Regions from separate parts of the Serratia symbiotica genome, predicted to be linked through region 3. Evidence: predicted binding sites of a transcription regulator. Region 3 holds the regulator's gene; each other region holds the start of a gene.
The links. Region 3 encodes Fur, which represses iron uptake genes when iron is present. Its sites were predicted from a motif close to ATAATAATGAGAACNACTATCAA; they were not measured.
Positions count from the first base shown of each region.

Region 1: the regulator Fur is predicted to act here: its motif matches at 1,116-1,138, upstream of fepB (Fe2+-enterobactin ABC transporter substrate-binding protein).
Region 2: the regulator Fur is predicted to act here: its motif matches at 1,936-1,958, upstream of SYMBAF_RS14105 (isochorismate synthase).

Region 1 is NZ_CP050855.1:1,661,017-1,665,394, forward strand. It holds gene gltX (glutamate--tRNA ligase) at 1-336, opposite strand, end outside; tRNA gene SYMBAF_RS08275 (tRNA-Val) at 630-705, shown strand; tRNA gene SYMBAF_RS08280 (tRNA-Val) at 737-812, shown strand; tRNA gene SYMBAF_RS08285 (tRNA-Val) at 852-927, shown strand; tRNA gene SYMBAF_RS08290 (tRNA-Lys) at 935-1,010, shown strand; gene fepB (Fe2+-enterobactin ABC transporter substrate-binding protein) at 1,232-2,236, shown strand; gene fepD (Fe(3+)-siderophore ABC transporter permease) at 2,473-3,507, shown strand; gene fepG (iron-enterobactin ABC transporter permease) at 3,507-4,378, shown strand, end outside.
Region 2 is NZ_CP050855.1:2,836,553-2,840,930, reverse strand. It holds partial or broken gene SYMBAF_RS14110 (amino acid adenylation domain-containing protein) at 1-1,744, shown strand, start outside; gene SYMBAF_RS14105 (isochorismate synthase) at 2,101-3,306, shown strand; partial or broken gene SYMBAF_RS14100 ((2,3-dihydroxybenzoyl)adenylate synthase) at 3,314-4,378, shown strand, end outside.
Region 3 is NZ_CP050855.1:1,918,182-1,922,559, forward strand. It holds gene seqA (replication initiation negative regulator SeqA) at 1-99, opposite strand, end outside; gene ybfF (esterase) at 334-1,095, shown strand; gene ybfE (LexA regulated protein) at 1,482-1,757, shown strand; gene fldA (flavodoxin FldA) at 1,940-2,479, shown strand; gene fur (ferric iron uptake transcriptional regulator) at 2,800-3,246, shown strand; gene SYMBAF_RS09595 (beta-N-acetylhexosaminidase) at 3,638-4,378, opposite strand, start outside.

The sequences.
Region 1 (4,378 bases), 260 kb from region 3:
CTGCTTTTCACGCAACGCGTCTAGACGTACTTTGGAGCAAAAACATCTATAGGCCGTGCCCTGCACCAGCATGTCGTCGATCACCGCGTTGTAGCGGTCAAAACGCTTGGTCTGGAAGTAGGGGCCTTCATCCCAATCCAAATTCAACCAGTTCATGCCAGCCATAATTGCGTCGATCGCTTCCTGAGTGGAACGTTCCAAGTCAGTATCTTCGATACGCAGAACGAACTCTCCGCCCGCATGGCGGCTAAACAACCAGGAATAAAGTGCAGTGCGGGCACCACCGACGTGCAGATAGCCGGTAGGACTCGGCGCAAAACGGGTTTTGATTTTCATTGGGTTCACTGCCTTATTACGCAACGCGTGTCGGCAGGTTGCCAACGGTTGCTCGGAATTTAAAAAAGTGGGCGACATTGTATCACCACAGGCTGATTCCTCAACGTTGACACGATATTTCGCTGGCTAATTCCGCGCTCTCTGCGGCTGGTTTCGCATGACGATGAGGCAAAATTTGGCATTGCTGGCGATAATGATCGCACCCTGCGTAATTTTACGCCGAACGATTGAAATCATTTTAAAAACCATTGACTCACTTTGAACTATCCCTATAATGCGACTCCAACAAGTTGGGGCGATTAGCTCAGTTGGTAGAGCATCTCCTTTACACGGAGGGGGTCGGCGGTTCGAACCCGTCATCGCCCACCATCTTGTCGAACAGTAAGAAATGAGAACATCAGGGTGATTAGCTCAGTTGGTAGAGCACCTTCTTTACACGGAGGGGGTCGGCGGTTCGAGCCCGTCATCACCCACCACGTGTTTGTCATTTTGCAGTAACCAGGAAGCCCTGAAGTGGGTGATTAGCTCAGTTGGTAGAGCATCTCCTTTACACGGAGGGGGTCGGCGGTTCGAACCCGTCATCACCCACCATTTCTGCGGGTCGTTAGCTCAGTTGGTAGAGCAGTTGACTTTTAATCAATTGGTCGCAGGTTCGAATCCTGCACGACCCACCAATTCAAAAAAAGCGCCTTCTTTGAGGCGCTTTTTTGCATTTTCAGCTTGAAACACCTTTCTCGGTCAACCTTATGCGCATCCTTGCTATGTGTTCGCCACAAGGGATACGAATGGTTATCATTTTAATATTTTGCGTGGTAAATTAGCGCAGTTATTTCACCAAGCCAATCTGCTAGCCAGATTGATACGCCTTTATTTAAGGAAAAAGAAAGAGCTTGCTATGACACTATCCTTACGCCCTCTGCTCATTTCATTTATCGGCGCATGCCTACTGCTCAGTGGTTGTGACCTGGACGATAAAACGGCTAATCAGCACGTGCCTTTCAGTACTGAACACCATGGCTGGCCGCGTACGATTAACAGCGTCATAGGCCCTTTTACTCTGGAAAAACCGCCACAGCGTATCGTCTCCACTAGCGTTACCCTTACCGGCACCCTGCTGGCCATTGATGCCCCCGTGGTCGCCAGCGGTGCTACCAGCGCCAACTCTTCGCTCTCTGACGCTCGCGGTTTCTTTACCCAATGGAGCAAAGTGGCAACCCAGCGCAATGTCAAGCCGTTGTACCAGCTAGAAGCCAACGCCGAAGCCATTGCCGCCGCCAATCCTGACTTAATTATTATCGCATCCACCGGTGGAGACTCTGCGCTGAAGTTGTACGACCAGCTATCAACCCTAGCGCCAACACTGGTACTCAATTATGGCGATAAGAGCTGGCAGCAACTGGCTAGCGAGTTGGGTGATATCACTGGCCATGAGCAAGGAGCACAGCAGGCCAAAGCCCGCTTTGAACTACGGGTGAACCAAATGAAACAGGCCATCACCTTACCGCCACAGCCCACTTCCGCGCTAGTTTATGTCGACAATGGGCGTGAAGCCATGCTATGGACGCCGGATTCCGCCCAAGGGCGATTGCTGACCCAACTGGGTTTCCAACTGGCCATCCCGCCGGAAAGCGCCAAGGGCAACGCCAGCATGGGAAAACGCCAGGACATCATTCAGCTTTCAGGAGAGAAAATGGCCGAGGGCCTGAACGGCAAAACGCTGATGCTATTCTCAGCCGATGATCGTAAGGTCAAAGAACTGTTGGCTAACCCTTTCTTGCAACATTTGGAACCGGTAAAACAACACCATGTTTACGCCGTTGGCAATGATACCTTTCGCCTTGATTACTACAGCGCCACTAATATGCTGAATAGCCTCGAACAACAATTCAAAAAATCCTGATTTTGGCGCTGGCAGGTCGGGTGCCTGCCGTTTCTCATTTCATCGCCAGATGAAGTATAGGGTGCAATGATGATATTTAATTTGTTGAAATATAAATATTAATAGGCAATTTAAATGCCTCATCGCGCATATCCGATAGATGCATTCCTCAGTGATCTCATGCTAACCTGTACCCACTTTCATGGACGCAAATAAATAATACTGAGAATAAAAATTATAAAGGAGTTACCGGTGTGATGTTATCCACTCCACCTGCCACGCGCACAGCTTGCCCCCGTAGCCTGAAACGCGTTTCTGGTCTTGGCGTCTGCCTGATGCTGCTATCACTGTGCGTTATGGCCAGCCTGATGATAGGTTCCAAACCTATTCCATTTAATGACGTTTGGTTCAGCCTGCTGGGCCAGCTTACCAACGCTGACAGCACCATTATCCTCAACGCGCGTTTGCCGCGCACGCTGGTCGGCATCCTGGTCGGCATAGCGTTGGGCGGTACCGGTGCCCTGATCCAGGCGTTGACACGCAACCCACTGGCCGATCCCGGCGTACTCGGCATCAACGCCGGTGCCAGCTTCGCCGTGGTGCTGAGCATTATGTTTTTTGGTGCCACATCAATCGAGAGTTATATGAGCTGGGCCTTTATCGGCGCGGCTATCACCACTTTATTGGCATACCTGATCGGCACGCTGGCAGGTGGGCGCATCAACCCAGTACGGCTGACGTTAGCCGGTGTAGCGATAGGCGCGGTGCTAACCGGCATCACCACCGGCCTCTCGCTGCTCGATCCGCAAACCTTTGACCAACTGCGTTTCTGGCAGGCTGGCACGCTGGATATTCGCACTTTGGCTAGCCTGTCTGTCACCGCACCCGCCATTTTGCTCGGTGTCTTGCTGACGCTGGCTATCGTTCGTCCGCTAAACACTATCAGTATGGGGGAAGATCTCGCCATCGCGCTCGGCACACCGATGGTGCTAACCCAAACTATCGCCGTTATCGCCATCACGCTGCTGTGCGGTGCGGCGACCGCCACCGTTGGCCCGATCGGTTTTGTCGGTCTGATGGTGCCGCATATTGCCCGCTGGTGGGTCGGCCCCGATCAGCGTTGGATATTGCCCTATTCCATGCTGATGGCACCGGTTTTGCTGCTGTGTGCCGATATCATCGGCCGTCTGTTGGTGCCTGGCGAGCTGCGGGTTTCGATCGTCACCGCCTTTATCGGCGCGCCGGTGTTGATCTGGCTGGTACGCCGTAAGAAAACGCTAGGGGGGTTGTGATGTCACGACAACGCATCCTGCTTATTGGTCACCCGGACGGCCTCCTGAATTGGCGCTTGCCGCTGCGCGTGCTGGTGATTAATGTGTCGCTGCTGGTACTCTGCCTGCTGTTAGCCATAGCGGCACTGTGCTACGGCACGCTGCATCTTTCGTTGGAACAGCTATTTTCCGCACTCAGCGGCCAGGCACCGGAGAGCCTGATGATCGTAGTCACGCAATGGCGCTTACCGCGCATCACTATGGCACTGCTACTAGGCGGCGCGCTCGGCATGAGCGGTGCCATCTTCCAATCGATTACCCGTAATCCACTCGGTAGCCCGGATGTGATCGGTTTCAACATGGGTGCTTACACCGGTGCGCTGATCACTATTATTCTGTTCAGCGGCGGTTATTACCACATCGCAATTGGCGCGCTGGCTGGCGGTCTCCTTTCCGCTGTGGTGATCTATCTGCTTGCCTGGCGACAAGGCATTGTCGGTTTCCGGCTGATTATTGTCGGTATCGCTATCAGCGCGGTGCTGGTCTCTACCAACACCTGGCTGATCATCACCGCTTCTGTGGAACGTGCCATGGATGCCGCCATATGGCAGGCCGGTTCTCTCAATGGCTTGACCTGGCAAAAATCGCAGCCAGCAATCGTATTTATCGGCCTGGCGGCCAGCGCCGCACTGCTGATGAGCAAACGTCTACAACTGCTAGAGATGGGCGACGATGCGGCGCAGGCGCTGGGGGTAAATGCAGAAAGCAGCCGAATGTGGCTGATGCTATTCGGCGTGACCCTGACTGCTGCCGCCACCGCCGGGCCAATTTCGTTTATCGCCCTGGCTGCCCCACAGATCGCGCGCCGCCTGACTGGCCAGTCTTCAGTCAC
Region 2 (4,378 bases), 920 kb from region 3:
CCGACATGCTGACTCCTGAAGACCACGCTTTGCTGGCACGGATCAACGATACCGTGCATCCGGTACCAGCGACCACCCTCAGCGAACTGCTGGCGCAACAGGCCCAGCGCACGCCGCAAGCACAGGCATTGGCGGATGCCCACGTCAGCTTCACCTATCGTGAAATCCGCGAGCAGGTTGGTGCGTTGGCGCGTCAATTGACTGCTCAGGGCGTGCGGACAGGAGATATTGTGGCTGTGATGCTGCCGCGTTCGGTATTCCTGTCGCTGATGGCCATTGTCGAGGTGGGAGCCGCTTACCTGCCGCTGGACACCGGCTATCCAGACGCACGGCTGGCAATGATGCTGGAGGACGCTGCACCGCGCCTGATCGTCACCCACCCGGCTCAGCAAGCGCGCTTTGCTGGTCAGCGCGACGTCCTGCTGTACGATGCGCCGCTGCCGACTGACCACGCAGCCGGGGTGGTGGTTACTGGCCCGACGCCGGATCACGCGGCCTATATCATCTTTACCTCAGGTTCCATGGGCCGGCCGAAAGGGGGGCTGATCAGCCATCAGGCGCTCGTCAACTGACTACTGTGGATGCAACATCAGTATCCGTTGGTGGCGGATGATGTAGTGCTGCAAAAAAAGCCGTGTAGTTTTGACGTGTCGGTCTGGGAGTTCTTTTGGCCGCTGATGGTAGGTGCACGGTTGGTGATGGCACCGCCAGAGGCGCACCGCGATCCAGAACAGCTACAGCAGTTGATCGCCCAGAACCGGGTTACCACTATGCACTTTGTGCCGTCGATGTTGGCAGCGTTTGTCGCCACGCTGGACGGCAAACAAGCGATAGCTGCTTGCGCCTCATTGCGTCAGGTATTCTGTCGTGGTGAAGCGCTGCCAACAGAGTTGTGCCGTCTGTGGCAAAGCCGCACTGCGCTGCCGTTGTATAACCTGTAAGGCCCGACTGAGGCGGCGGTGGATGTCACCTGGCATCCTACCTACGGCACCGCGCTGGCGCGGGTGACCGGTGCCAACGTGCCGATTGGCCAGCCAGTGTGGAACACCAGCCTACGTATTCTGGATGCAGGCCTACGGCAAGTAACGCTTGGCGTGGCAGGCGATTTATACCTGACTGGTATCCAGTTAGCGCGGGGCTACCTTGGGCGGGCAGAATTGACCGCTAGCCACTTTGTGGCTGATCCCTAAGGCGAGGGCGGCCGAATGTATCGCACCGGCGATGTGGCGCGTTGGCTGCCGGGTGGCGAGGTGGAATATCTGGGGCGTAGCGATGATCAACTGAAAATTCGTGGGCAGCGCATTGAGCTGAGTGAAATCAATCATGCATTGCTGTCACTACCGGGTGTGCGCCAAGCGGTGACCCATGCGTTAGTGCTGCAAGGTACGCCAGTGCAGAGGGGGGGGACGCGCGCCAACTGGTGGGGTATCTGGTGGCACAACCGGGCGTGGCATGGGATCTGGCGGTGCTGCGTGCGGTGCTGGCCGATCGCCTGCCACCGCATAGGGTGCCAGTGGCGCTGGTGGAAATGGATGAACTGCCGCTGAGCGCCAACGGCCAGATGGATCGTCAGGCATTACCGCAGCCGCAGAATAGCGATCGCAAGATTGGCCGCGAGCCACAGGCCGGGCGGGAAGCTGACATTGCTGTGGTGTTTGTCCGTTTGTTACAGCGTGAGCAGGTGTTCGCTGACGACGATTTCTTCGTCTTGGGTGGTCACTCGCTGCTGGCGATGCGCTGGGCGTGCTGTTGCTCGGAACGATGGGGGCATTTATGCTGCCAGCGATCAGCGCCAGCAGCTTTGGCACCGTGGCTTGCGGTATTCTGCTGGCCTTCACCATGACCGGGCTGCGCCAGGTTCGGTTAAGTAAGCCGGAGGTGCAACCCATTAGCGGTTAAAAGTCACATACCGCATAAAATGAGCTGTAGATTTAAATAATAATGCTTATCATTGGCATGTTGAAATCCACCGTCTCTATAGCGTTCTTTTGATGTGTAGGATGTGGCTAGATTTATTGACACGGCGAATCTCAGAGAACAATTTATCGTATAAATAATTATCATTATCATATTTATCAGTCAATAAAATAAGGTGTTGCAATGAGCATTACCGCGAAGGGTACTAGTCTACAGGCACTGCAAAATAGCGTTGCTAAACAATGTTGCACTGACATTTCCCCTACATCAGGCTTCTTCTTTACCTCTCCCTTCCGCAGCCTGATCACCGCTGGCTGTTTTACTCAAGTGACGCAACCGGCGGCAGAAGGTGGTGATCTCCAAGGTAAATTTCAGCAGCAGGTGCGCCAGGCATTTGCCGAAGCGCGCGTGGCGGGCATAAAGCAACCGCTACTGTGTGGTGCTATCCCGTTCGATACCCAGCAGCCTTCCGCATTGTTTATCCCGTATGAAAGCCGCTGCTTTGACCGTGCCGCCTTTGTAGCGGGTTTATCGCCGCTGGCGACCGGGCCAGAAATCGCCAGCATTGCCGAAGTGCCGACCCAGCAGTCTTTTATGCAGATGGTGAGCGATGCGGTCGTGGCGATGAAAACTGAGCAATTGGACAAAGTGGTATTATCGCGCCTGCTGGAGATTGAGACCTGTCAGCCGGTGGATTGCCATGCGCTGATGGCGCGCGTTATCGTGCAGAACCCTCACGGCTTCCATTTCCATGTGCCGTTGGAACGGGGGGCGTTACTGGGTGCCAGCCCTGAGTTGTTGCTACGCCAATCTAACGGACGCTTCTATTCTAACCCGTTGGCTGGCTCTGCCCGGCGTGTGGCCGATGCTGAATGCGACCTAGTGGTTGGGCAGCAATTGATGGCCTCAAAGAAAGATCGTCACGAGCATCGCATCGTCACCGAAGGCATACGGCAGGTGCTGGCCAGCCGCAGCCACTACCTGAACGTGCCTCAGTTCCCTGAACTGTTGACAACCACCACGCTGTGGCATCTTTCCACCCCGATCGATGGAGAAGTGGCCTCGCGCGACGAAAGCGCATTGTCGCTGGCCTGCTTGCTGCATCCAACCCCAGCGCTGTGTGGCATGCCAGCCGCAGCCGCGCATGCCTTGATCAAACAGTTGGAACCGTTTGATCGTGGCCTGTTCGGCGGCATTGTGGGTTGGTGCGATGCTGTGGGCAACGGTGAGTGGGTGGTCACTATCCGCTGTGGCACTGTCGACGGCAACCAAGTGCGGTTGTTCGCTGGAGCTGGCATCGTGCCTGGCTCTTCCCCCGAATCTGAATGGCATGAAACAGACACCAAACTCAGCACCATCCTGCGTGCTTTTGGGTTACATCAAGGGTAGTAACAACATGAGCATTATCTTTACTCCCTGGCCAGCAGAATTTGCCAGCCGATATCGTGAGCGCGGTTATTGGATTGACCAGCCGCTAACAGATATTCTTGACCGTCAGGCCACCAACGACGCTCTGGCGATGACCGATGCCCGTTGTAGCCTGAGCTACCGCGAACTGAACCAGCTTTCCGAGCGTTTAGCGGCGGCGTTGTTGCGCCGTGGTGTGCAACCCGGTGATACCGCCTTGGTGCAATGGGGCAATGTGGTGGAATTCTACGTGGTGTTTTTCACGTTGCTGAAAATTGGCGTAGCGGCGGTCAATGCACTGTTCAGCCATCAGCGCAGTGAATTGAACGCCTACGCAACTCAGATCAAACCGGTGCTGTTGATTGCCGATCGTGAACATGCCTTGTTTGCCGACGATAGCTTCCTGAAGCATTTTCGTGCGCAACATTCGTCACTGCGCGTAGTGGCACTGCGCAACCAACAGCAGGGTGAATTGGCGCTAACCCACTGGCTGGAAGAGACCAGCGACGGCTTTGTCGCTGTGCCCTCTGCCGCCGACCAAATGGCATTTTTCCAGCTTTCCGGTGGCCGCACTGGCACACCGAAGCTGATCCCACGGACCCACAACGACGACGACTACAGCAAGATCCGCCGTTTCGACCAACAGACCCGCTACCTGTGCGCCTTGCCGGTCGGCCATAACTATCCGATGAGTTCGCCGGGAGTGCTAGGGGTGTTTTACGGTGCCGGGCAGGTGGTGTTTGCCACCGATCCCGATGCCACGCAGTGCTTCCGCCTGATCGAACAACACCGTATCAACGTGACGGCGCTGGTGCCGCCAGCGGTGACGTTGTGGCTACAGGCGATCGAAGAGTGGGGCAGCAACGCCGCGTTGGCCAGCCTGCAACTGCTACAGGTGGGCGGTGCCAAACTGGGGGAAACCCTGGCAGCACGCATTCAGACCGAAATTGGCTGCCAATTGCAACAGGTATTCGGCATGGCGGAAGGGCTGGTGAACGACACCTGCCTGGACGATGATCCGCAGCATATCCTGACCACTCAGGGACGGCCGATG
Region 3 (4,378 bases):
CAGCATGCGGCGTAAAATATCGGACGCGCTTTCACCAATATGTTGCGTGTGGCTGGCAATATAGCGGTAAAGTTCTTCATCAACTTCGATAGTTTTCATCTTTATCCAGTACTGTTTTTCTACTTAGAACCTAAAGCCAAACCTTACGTTCAAGCTATGGGATTATACGGTTAAAATCGCGGGGGCGAGCACCACTGCAGGCCGCAGAACGGAGAATGCAGACTAATATCTATAATGGATTCTGCCAAGCTTGCGCCGTTAAAATCCGCGTTATTCATCATGCGATTCGATCATGATACCCTAATCTAAATATCTCTTAGTAAGAACTTCTCGATGAAATTACATTATCAACTGCTGGTCGCCGAGTCAGATGCCCTGCCGGTGGTGCTGATCCACGGCCTGTTCGGCAATCTGGACAACCTGGGCGTGCTAGCGCGCGAGTTGAATCAGCACTGCAAGGTCATTAAGGTCGACCTGCGCAACCACGGGCTATCACCGCGTTCTGAAGAGATGACCTATCCGGCCATGGCGCAGGATCTGCTAACACTGCTCGACGATCTGCAATTGGAGCAAGTTATTGTCATCGGTCATTCAATGGGCGGCAAAGCAGCCATGGCGCTAACCGCCATTGCACCCCATCGCGTCGATAAGCTGGTTGTCATCGATGTGGCACCCGTGCATTACCGCACCCGCCGTCACGACGAAATTTTTGCCGCACTGGAAGCCGTCAACGCCGCTGGCATCACCCAGCGCCAACAGGCCGCCCAACTGATGCGTCATTCTCTGCGCGAGGATGGTGTGATCCAGTTCCTACTGAAATCCTTCCATAACGGTGAATGGCGCTTTAACCTGCCGGTGCTGATCGCCCAGTACAAAAATATCATCGGTTGGCAAGAAGTGCCTGCATGGCCGCATCCGGCGCTGTTCATCTGTGGAGGCCTATCACCCTATGTACAAGACAGCGACCGCGAAGACATTGTGCGCCAGTTCCCGCAGGCTCGTGCACATGTGGTGGCAGGCACCGGGCACTGGGTGCATGCCGAAAAACCGGAAATAGTGCTGCGTGTCCTGCACCGTTTTCTCGACGAGGCTTGACAGTTCCCCCTACTAACGGTGGAAAACGTACTAAAGATAACCACTTGGCACCTTTATGGCTTAGTTAGGCATTGTCGTTGCTCTACCTGCTGGGGTAATATACCTCGTTATGATTTTACCGCCATTTACAGCGTGTTCGTTAACGTCAATCTGGGGGTAAATTTGAGTAAGGGTTTAATTGGCCCGAAGTGTGTTAACCGAACCGTCTAGAAGCATGTATACCTTAAATCATTCAAGTTGCAGGAAGGCAACAACGCAGCGCTCCCGCAGGGGCTTACAGCAGTAAGTAACTGGGGTGAGCGAGGAAAGCTAACGCACATGCAACTTGAAGTGTGACGGGTATAAGCGCTTTTTGATGCATACTCCCTTGCAGTACACCGCTACCTATGGCAAAAGAACAAACGGATCGCACGACGCTGGATCTATTCGCAGATGAACGCCGTCCGGGACGCCCGAAAACCAACCCACTATCTCGAGATGAACAGCTTAGAATCAATAAGCGCAATCAGCTACAGCGCGATAAAGTGCGTGGGTTGCGCCGCGTGGAGCTGAAAATCAACGCAAATGCGGTAGACGCTCTGAACAAACTGGCGGAACAGCGCAATATTAGCCGCAGCGAGCTTATCGAGCACATGCTGCTGGCGCAACTGGCAGAGCAGTGACCAGAACATTGATCGCTTTAGCCACACAGGCGTCGCAGCGTTCAGAATAAGATGTTTACCGGTAAGAACGCGCGCCGCTAGGGTGCTCCAAACTCTTGCCGGGTACTATTTCAACCGATGTTAGCGGAGTTATCCCTAACATCGTGTAATGCAATCTATTGAAATAAAAGGTTATACGCGATATGGCTACGGTAGGCATTTTCTTTGGCAGCGACACTGGCAATACCGAAAACATTGCCAAAATGATTCAGAAAATTCTCCAGACACAGTTTGGCGATGGGGTATCTGAAGTTCACGATATCGCAAAAAGCAGCAAAGAAGATCTTGAAGGTTTCGATATCCTACTGCTGGGCATACCAACCTGGTACTACGGTGAAGCACAGTGCGACTGGGATGACTTTTTTCCAATGCTGGAAGACGTGGACTTCAGCGGCAAGCTGGTTGCGTTGTTTGGTTGCGGCGACCAAGAAGACTACGCGGAATACTTCTGTGACGCGATGGGCACCCTCCGCGACATTATCGAGCCGCTCGGTGCCGCCATCGTTGGTCACTGGCCAACCAAGGGCTATCACTTCGAGGCATCCAAAGGCTTGGCAGACGATGACAACTTCATCGGGCTGGCGATCGACGAAGACCGCCAGCCCGAGCTAACCGACGAGCGCGTTTCAGCCTGGGTTACGCAGATCGTCGAAGAACTGAGCCTGGGTGATATCGTCGGCTGAGCGCCATTGTTGTTGACCAACAGTTGAACGTAGGCCCAGCCAAGTGCATAGTATTATCAGCAGTACAGATTGCTGTAATTAGAAGCGACACATTTGTAGCTTCCCACATTGTCACGGTAAACTGCGTCATCGGTTTATCTTAGCCATCAAAGCGTTGCGGTGATATAGTAAAGGAATTTAATCATATCACTACTAACAATGTGCGGTTTCCATTTAGAACAACCAGTTCTATAATGAGACGCAATTAACTCTTTATGCTAACCAATGACACAGGTGAAAACGCCTTACGTTGATTAGTATAGCAACAGGACTGAATCCGCATGACTGACAACAACATCGCATTAAAGAAGGCTGGTTTAAAAGTCACGCTTCCGCGACTCAAAATCCTGGAAGTACTGCAAAATCCGGAATGCCATCACGTCAGTGCGGAAGATTTGTACAAAAAACTGATAGATATGAGTGAAGAAATTGGGCTGGCGACGGTTTACCGCGTGCTGAACCAGTTTGATGATGCGGGCATTGTGACGCGTCACAATTTCGAAGGCGGCAAGTCAGTGTTCGAGCTGACTCAACAGTACCATCATGATCACCTAATCTGTCTGGACTGCGGCAAAGTGATCGAATTTAGTGATGAATCCATCGATACGCGTCAGCGGGATATCGCCAAGCGACACGGTATCAAACTCACCAACCACAGTCTGTACTTGTACGGCCACTGTGAAACTGGTGATTGCCGCGAAGACGATACGCTGCACGACAAGAAATAATCCCACTAGCGGGATTATTGATTAGCAGACTAAACCCGGCACTGACGCGGCTGGCCCCGCCCTTGTCCCTTGTCAGGTCACTGAAGAAAGTACCGCACACTAAGCGTACATTGTTGCAGCCATTTTGGACACGGACAGCGCACAACAACCGCAGCGCGCAGGGAGTCCATGAGGAGGGTGAGCACTGCCCAGGGCCAAAATGGCAAATAAGTAGCCTAATGGATAGGTTCTTACTTAAGAACAGTCTGATACTGTGTTGATCACCAACTATTTTCTCCCGATTTCAGCAGGCTATTAAATACGCGAATAACCACCCGTATCGAATAAATCCTCTTTGCTGGTCGGGTAAAGGATTAGGTAACCGGCTACCTCCGTCTCCGTGGAACCTGCCTTACACTTTTTCAGCACGACTGTAACGCTTGTTGTCCGGGCTTACCGCACGAACCCATACTTCACCTGTTACCACCGGCTTGGCCTGCACATCGTAACGCCGCCATTGCTTGCCGCCATCGCTAGAATATTCAATGCCCAACCCCGGCAAAGAGATATTGGCTTCCAGCTTGCCGCCGATGACGCGAGCACCCGGTACCGGCAGGCGATAGCTGATGCCCCCCTTGTCCAGCTTGGCCAACTCACGCTGGCCGATCAGGTTGGCGAAGCGCAGCCAGTCCTGCTCCAAGGCGTTGTCATCAACAAAGTGCGTTTCCCCACCCTGGTACACACGACCAGCCTGGTAATCCTGCTCCCAGGAAGCACGATGCCAGGCACGTTCGGCCACTGATAGCGAACGCGGGAAGATCATGTATTCCATCTGGGGATCGGTGCGTTGGGTTTCGCTCCACATCTGGGCGGAAATGCCATAGGCACCCGGCCAGGGTTTGCCGCTTTTGGCACTAAAGCGGTGGCCATCACGATCCACCGAGGTTTCAGCATTCTGCGGCAGGTTATCCGGCGCGAAGCTGAACATCTTGCGCTCGTCGCTGAAGCGGGTACCCCAGTAATAACCGCGTTCGTCTGGATTCACTTCGTACGGGAAGTCCATATAGACGTAATCCGGGTTAGAAAGGATCAGCTCGTATCCCTTGTTCGCCCAATCGTTGGCGCTGTCGAAGCCGCCCCAGTACAGGGTATC